DNA from 2 places in the Bradyrhizobium sp. Ken64 genome. Region 1 is predicted to be linked to the other one. Evidence: riboswitches for the same ligand, from Rfam matches in the RefSeq annotation. Region 1 holds a riboswitch; the other holds the start of a gene.

Region 1 (3,386 bases):
GCCCAGCTCACGCGCGAGCACCGAAATCGCGGCGCCGCCGGAGGCAAAATTCGCCAGCATCGCGATGGTCACTTCTTGCGGATAGGCCGAAACGCCCTGCGCGACGATGCCGTGATCGCCGGCGAAGATGATGATCGGCACCCGCGCCGCGCGCGGTTGCTCCGTTGCTTGCAGGCCCGCAAGCTCGATCGCGAGCTGCTCGAGCCGGCCGAGCGCGCCGGTCGGTTTCGTCAGTTGCGCCTGCCGCGCCACCGCCGCCTCGCGGTGGACTGCGGAGATATCCGGGCATTGTTGGGTGACCCATTCGGGGAGCATGCTGCCTCGCTTGCCTCACGGCCTGCGCTTGAGGATGTAACTGTCCATGATCCAGCCGTGCCGCTCGCGCGCCTCTTGCCGCACGGCGACGATACGCGGGCCGATCTCGGCCAGCGCGCCGGACATGATAATCTGATCGGGCATGCCGAGATAGGCCCCCCACCAGATGTGCAGGTCCGCGGGATCAAGCGACTGGAACGCCGTGCCGCCGTCGAGCATCACCACCACGGTATCGACACCTCGCGGCCAGCCGCCCTCGCGCAAGCGACGTCCGGTCGTGACCAGAAAAGGCTCGCCGATATCGTTGAGCGGCAGCGCATGCGCCGCACACAGCGCCTGGATCGAGGTGATGCCGGGCACAACCTCGATCTTTGGCGAGGGATTGAGCCGCCGCGCAATGCGCAGCGAAGAATCATAAAGCGAGGGATCGCCCCAGATCAGCAGCGCGACCTTGCCTTTGCCTTCGAGATGATCTGCGATCGTCTGCGACCAGACAGCGGCCACGGCATCGTGCCAATCGTCCACGCCCTTGCGATAGTCCGCTTCAGCGGCGTCGCGCACGGGCAGATCGAACTCGGCGATACGTGTCTTGTCGCTGGCGAGCACATCCGCGCAGATCGTCCGCCTGAGATCGGCGAGGTCGGACTTGGCCGTCCCTTTGCGCGGGATCAGGACGAGATCGGCCGCGTTGATGGCACCGATGGCGGCGCGCGTGAGCTGCCCGCGATCGCCGCAACCGATGCCTATCAGGGAGAGCGTGAGCATCGTGCCTGCGAGGGGCGGCCATTAACAGCCGCCCGTTCGCTTGTCTCTAGGCCGCGTTGTGCAAACGCGGCGTGACGAGGCCGGCCGCGGTGACGCCGCGCAGCGACTTCGCCAGCGCCAACACACCGAGATCGGCGATCGGCTCGATCACGATGACGAGCGCATAGGACGCCGCGAAGGTCGCGATGCTGGCAAGGTTGGTCGCGGCAAAACCGGCGCCATAGAGCGCCCAGAACGCCACCCAGGCGATGACGCCGGCCTGATAGGTCGTCGAAAGCGCCAGCGCCTGGCGGTACTTCAGATCGACATAGGCCGTGTTGCGCGAAATGATCCGCGTGGCGATTGCCTGGATCCCGAACAGCGGCACCAGCAGCGTGGTGACGTTCATGCCATATTGCGGCAAGTCGGGCGGCTCGAAGAAGATGCCCTGGAACAGCAGGCCGAACGCGAGGCCGAAGGCCGCAGGCGCCGCTCCAAACAGCAGGAACAAGGTCGAGCCGAGGATGAAGTGCACTTCGGAGACGCCGACCGGGAAGTGCGGCAGGATCTCGAAGAAGACGAACACGAGGCCCGTGGTGGCGAGCGTCCGCGCTGCGAACGACGTGATGCCCTGCTCGCGCACGGTCTCGACCGCGAGCTTCAAGGCAACGCCGCCGACGGCGATGCCGGTTGCATAACTCAGCACAAGCTTGGCGTCCGAGACTAGTCCGGGTTCGATATGCATGGCTCAGATCCTTCTTGCCGTCACACCCGACGGCCTTGGCCTCAAAACGTGCACGGCCGGTCTCCTGGCTCGCGGTTCACTGGGAGTCTCCGGCCTTCCCGGGCCTTGCGGCCCAGTGGCTGATCGAAGTCCCTCACCGCTTACAGTCGCGGGGGCGGCTGGGGTTTTGGACGCCGCAACTTGGTCCGCCCACCCCCATTCCCGATTATGCTCCGGCGCTTTGCGCCGCGTCGAGCACCATGCCTCTCTTGTGTGCCCCTTTCGCCAGCCGGGCGTCAAGGGGCGAAGGGCGGCCGAGAGCGTCATGACGGATAATCCCCCGCCAGCGCGCCGAACAGGATGACGGCCGCCGTGGATGCCGCTCCGCCCCGCGCAAGCTGCTCGGCAAGTTCCGAAATGGTGGTGCGGACCAGTCGCTCATCGGGACGGCCGAGCGATTCGGCAAACAACGCCGGCGTGGTCGGGGCGAGCCCGTGCTCGATCAATTTTGCGACGAGCGCCGGAAATGTGCGCCGGCCCATATAGACCACGGTCGTCGCCTCGGGATCGGCCAGCGCCACCCAATTGAGGTCTGGCGGCAGCTCGCCGGTGACGTCCGCTCCGGTAATAAACTGCACCCGGCGCGAGGTGTGACGCCGGGTCAGTGGAATGCCGGCCTGAGCCGCAGCCACGCAGGCCGTGGTGACGCCTGGAATGATCTCGTAGCCGATGCCGGCTTCACGCAGGGTCTCGACCTCCTCCTCAAGCCGGCCAAAGATGCCGGCATCGCCGGACTTCAATCGCACCACGCGCGCGCCTGTTACGGCGTAGTCGACCAGCAATCGATTGACGTGGTGCTGCTTGGTCGAGGGCCGTCCCGCCCGCTTTCCCACCGCGACGAGATTGGCGCCGGGCCGGGCCAGATCGAGGATCGCGCCCGAAGCAAGATCGTCATAGAGCACGACGTCGGCCTCGCGCAGCCGCGCGGCACCCTTGAGCGTGAGGAGCTCGGGATCGCCGGGGCCGGCGGAGACGAAGGACACAAAACCGCTCACCGGTCCTCCGCGATCAGATGGAAGAACGTGCCGGTGGCTTGTCCCCGCCGCGAGCCGGTCTCGGCGATGACCGCGCCTGTCGCGTCGTGGACGACCGCCAGCGCCATGTCGGGCTGCGCGACGATCGTCGAATAGTGGAATTCGTGGCCACGCAGGCGTGCGCCGGCCTGATGGCCCGGCATCGGCGCGGCAAGCTCGGCCAAACGATAGCCCAGATGCATGCGGCGTTTGGCAAAGCTTGTCTCAAGGCCGAGCAGGCCCGTCATCTCGTGGCTGATGCCGTCGGCGTCGGTCAAAGCGCTGCCCAGCACCATATAGCCTCCGCATTCGCCGTGCACCGGCCGCGTTTCGGCGAAGGCGCGCAATCCGCCGCGGAAGCGCGCATTGGCCGCGATCCTGCCGGCCTGCAGTTCGGGATAGCCGCCAGGCAGCCAGCACACATCGGCGCCCGGATCAGGGCCTTCGTCAGCCAGCGGCGAGAATGTCGATATCTCGGCGCCCGCCGCGCGCCAAGCTTCCAGCATATGCGGATAGACGAAGGAGAACGC
Region 2 (3,386 bases), on a different contig from region 1:
GACCGGAGGTTTGCCGAGATCCGACGTAGACCTGCGTCCGTTCGCGGGTTTTGTCGCCGCCGGTGGAGGAAGCGTCAGCCTCGCTTGCCCCCGCGCTGACGTGCCAAACAAACCGACGGACGCTTCCAGCTTCAAGTCGCGACTGACTCTCGCAAGAGGGCCCGATGGCTCGTAGCCTGAAATTGAAGCGACCTGTTGCTGTCGCAGACGCAACATGGTCTCAGACCCGGGACAGCCGAATTGGGCAAATTGCCCAACATTGAGCGCGTCTGCGTTTGGCACGGCATTTGAAAGGGATCGCCCATGGCATCGCTCGCCTAAGGAGTCGGAAGGCATGGCTTACAAGATCGTCGCTTCGCAATGCACCGTTTGTGGCGCATGTGAGTTCGAGTGTCCCAACGCGGCGATCAGTCTGAAGCGTGACATTTACGTTATCGATGCCAAAAAATGTACGGAGTGCGAGGGCCATTGCGACACGCCGCAATGCGCGGTGGTCTGTCCGGTCCCTGACACCTGTGTCCCGTCCAAGACAGGATAGGCAGCCCGCGACCAAAAGGCCTCATCGCTCGATTTCGCGAACGAAGTTGTAGATGTGGGACCTTGAGGAGACCACGACCGCATGGAGCGCATCGAGGTCGATTAACATCGTTATGAGCTTAAGACGCTGAGCGACGCCGAGGGACCCCTCAAAGGGCTCTGTCGGAGGACACCGTCGAATTTGTCACGAACAAGGACAAGGCCCTCGATGCTCAGTGGCCGCGTTACGGCCTATCGTCGCTGGCGGCGAGTCGAGGCGAGGCAGGCCCGGCGTCGAGCGGCCGCGGACGCATCGAAGCCGGCGCAAAGGTCGCTCAGCACGTGAACACCTAGTGCACCGAGAAGATCATCTTGGCCAACCTCACGGAGGCGGACGACCTCGTGCCTGGTCGCGGGCCCGCCGAACACCAAGGAGCCGACCTGATCATCCGTTCGGTCCTGGAGCAATCCGGCTTTCGAAATGTCTAGGGAGCCTCGTGGGCTGTGACCAAACGGATGCCGGCCGAGGATGATCGCACCTTCCTGACGCGCAGGTTCGAAAAGCTGCTGACGGAAAAGGTCGCCTCCTCGCGATCACACAGATACCGAAGGCCGCCCGGGTTCGTTCCGGTGGTGGAGCTCAACCGTTACGCGAGCAGGGAGCGAATGCATTTCAAAAGCGGAGCCTCCACAGATGCGGGCGTGTTCACTAGGCCGCGAGCAAGACCGTCTTACCTGCCTAGTGCGCTCGTAATCGCTTGGGCAATGTCGCAGCGAGAATCGGTAGGTTGACGCATCGATCCTCGTGCGCATAATCCAAGCCGTCGCGGTCTCCGGATTTCGTTTGATCCGGAGCTAAGAGGGAAGCCGGTGCAATGCCGGCGCTGCCCCCGCAACTGTAAGCGGCGAGCCGCTGTCCAACGAAGTCACTGAAGCCATGCGGCTTCGGGAAGGCCGGACAGCAGCGACGACCCGTGAGCCAGGAGACCTGCCTCGACAAGATATCGTCCACGGGCGGGGCGTCCCGGTGTGCGCCAAGCAGTTGTCGCTCACGCGATGTTCGCTGTCTGCGTCCGCCATGGCCTTTGCCCCAACATGGGGTCTAAGCTATGTCAATCCTTTCGCTTCCCGTTGCCACACTGGGGACGTCACGCATCGGCCCACGACGCGAACTCAAATTCGCGCTCGAGAGCTACTGGGCGGGAAAGTCCAGTGAAGCCGAGCTCCTCGAGGCGGGGAGTGGACTTCGTGCCGCTAATTGGGCACGGCAGAAATCCCGCGGTGCGACCGTCATTCCTTCGAATGACTTCTCGCTCTACGACCATGTGCTCGATACCAGCCTAATGGTCGGCGCCATTCCCGACGTTTACGGCTGGAGCGAAGGTCCTGTGTCGCTCAAAACCTACTTCACCATGGCGCGTGGCGCTCAGGACGGTGGTCACGCTCAGCATGGGCCCGGCGTAGCCGCACAGGAGATGACGAAGTGGTTCGATACGAACTACCACTACATGGTGCCGGAATTTCACCAGGATCAGATCTTTAAGTTTGCCTCTCGGAAGCCGATCGAGGAATATGAGGAGGCAAGAAGCCTCGGCTATCAGACGCGGCCCGTCCTAGTGGGCCCAGTCACTTTCCTGAAGCTCGGCAAAAGCGTAAATCCCGCATTCAATCCGCTCTCGCTGCTTGATCGGCTCCTCCCCGTCTATGTCGATGTTCTCCGCGAACTAGCCTCGCGCGGCGCTGAATGGGTTCAGCTCGACGAGCCATGCCTAGTGATGGACGTCGACGAAGGATCTCGGGCGGCTGTCCGCCGGGCCTATGCTCATTTCGCTAAGGCCGTGCCGGCCCTTAAAATCATGCTGGCCACATACTTCGGGGCTGTCGGCGACAATCTTGAAACAGTCTTGGCCTTGCCCGTTGCCGGGCTTCACGTCGACCTGGTTCGTGCACCTGACCAGTTCGACGCGATTGTCGCCAGAGCGCGTAGAGATCTCGTGGTCTCGCTCGGTGTCGTTGATGGTCGCAACGTGTGGCGCTCTAATCTGCCGGCGCTACTCGACCAACTTGCTCCTATGGTCAAAAAACTGGGCAGGGACCGTGTTCAGATTGCCCCCTCCTGCTCGCTGCTTCATGTTCCGACCGACATTGAGCTAGAGATCGATCTCGATCCCAATCTGAAGACGTGGTTGGCGTTCTCAGTGCAGAAGATCAAGGAGCTTTCGATATTGGGCAAAGCGCTGGCTGGCTATGCTGCCGATGTGGCCGATGAACTCACGCTCTCAGAGGATGCATCCGTCACCCGCGAAACATCGCCGAAGATCCACAGTGCGAACGTCGCCGGACGAATGGCCGCGATCGACGATAGCATGCGTCGCCGTCGCAGTGCGTTCACCCAGCGCGCCGACGTCCAGCGCGTCGCCTTCGCATTGCCAATGTTTCCAACCACAACCATCGGATCCTTCCCGCAAACGGCGGACGTCCGCAATGCGCGTGCAGCTCATGCGCGGGGAGCGCTGAATGACACGCAGTACGAGCAGCTTCTGAAAGCGGAGACAGCCCATACCGTGCATTGGCAGGAAGATATCGGCCTGGACGTGCTCGTGCACGGCGAGTTCGAGCGCAACGACATGGTTCAATACTTTGGCGAGCAGCTGTTGGGTTTCGCATTCACCAAGCACGGCTGGGTTCAGTCTTATGGCTCGCGGTGCGTTCGTCCTCCTATCCTGTTTGGAGATGTCTCCCGCCCGAAGCCCATGACCGTTAAATGGTGGCGACATGCGCAGTCTCTGACCAAAAAACCCGTCAAGGCTATGCTGACCGGACCGGTGACGATCCTGAACTGGTCGTTTGTCCGTGACGACATCCCGCGG

What was found. Region 1 has a riboswitch for cobalamin ahead of AC0L2F_RS20915 (energy-coupling factor ABC transporter permease). Riboswitches for the same ligand answer to the same signal wherever they lie in the genome.
Region 2: it holds a riboswitch for cobalamin, as region 1 does, so the genes downstream of both, metE (5-methyltetrahydropteroyltriglutamate--homocysteine S-methyltransferase) here and AC0L2F_RS20915 (energy-coupling factor ABC transporter permease) in region 1, are expected to answer to the same signal.

The regions. Positions count from the first base shown of each region.
Region 1 covers NZ_JBVVPA010000012.1:170,244-173,629, reverse strand. The annotation lists gene cobT (nicotinate-nucleotide--dimethylbenzimidazole phosphoribosyltransferase) at 1-315, opposite strand, end outside; gene cobF (precorrin-6A synthase (deacetylating)) at 331-1,080, opposite strand; gene AC0L2F_RS20915 (energy-coupling factor ABC transporter permease) at 1,127-1,804, opposite strand; cobalamin riboswitch at 1,842-2,061, opposite strand; gene cobA (uroporphyrinogen-III C-methyltransferase) at 2,107-2,838, opposite strand; gene AC0L2F_RS20905 (cobyrinate a,c-diamide synthase) at 2,835-3,386, opposite strand, start outside.
Region 2 covers NZ_JBVVPA010000021.1:50,707-54,092, forward strand. The annotation lists gene AC0L2F_RS28445 (4Fe-4S binding protein) at 335-538, shown strand; cobalamin riboswitch at 1,327-1,526, shown strand; gene metE (5-methyltetrahydropteroyltriglutamate--homocysteine S-methyltransferase) at 1,626-3,386, shown strand, end outside.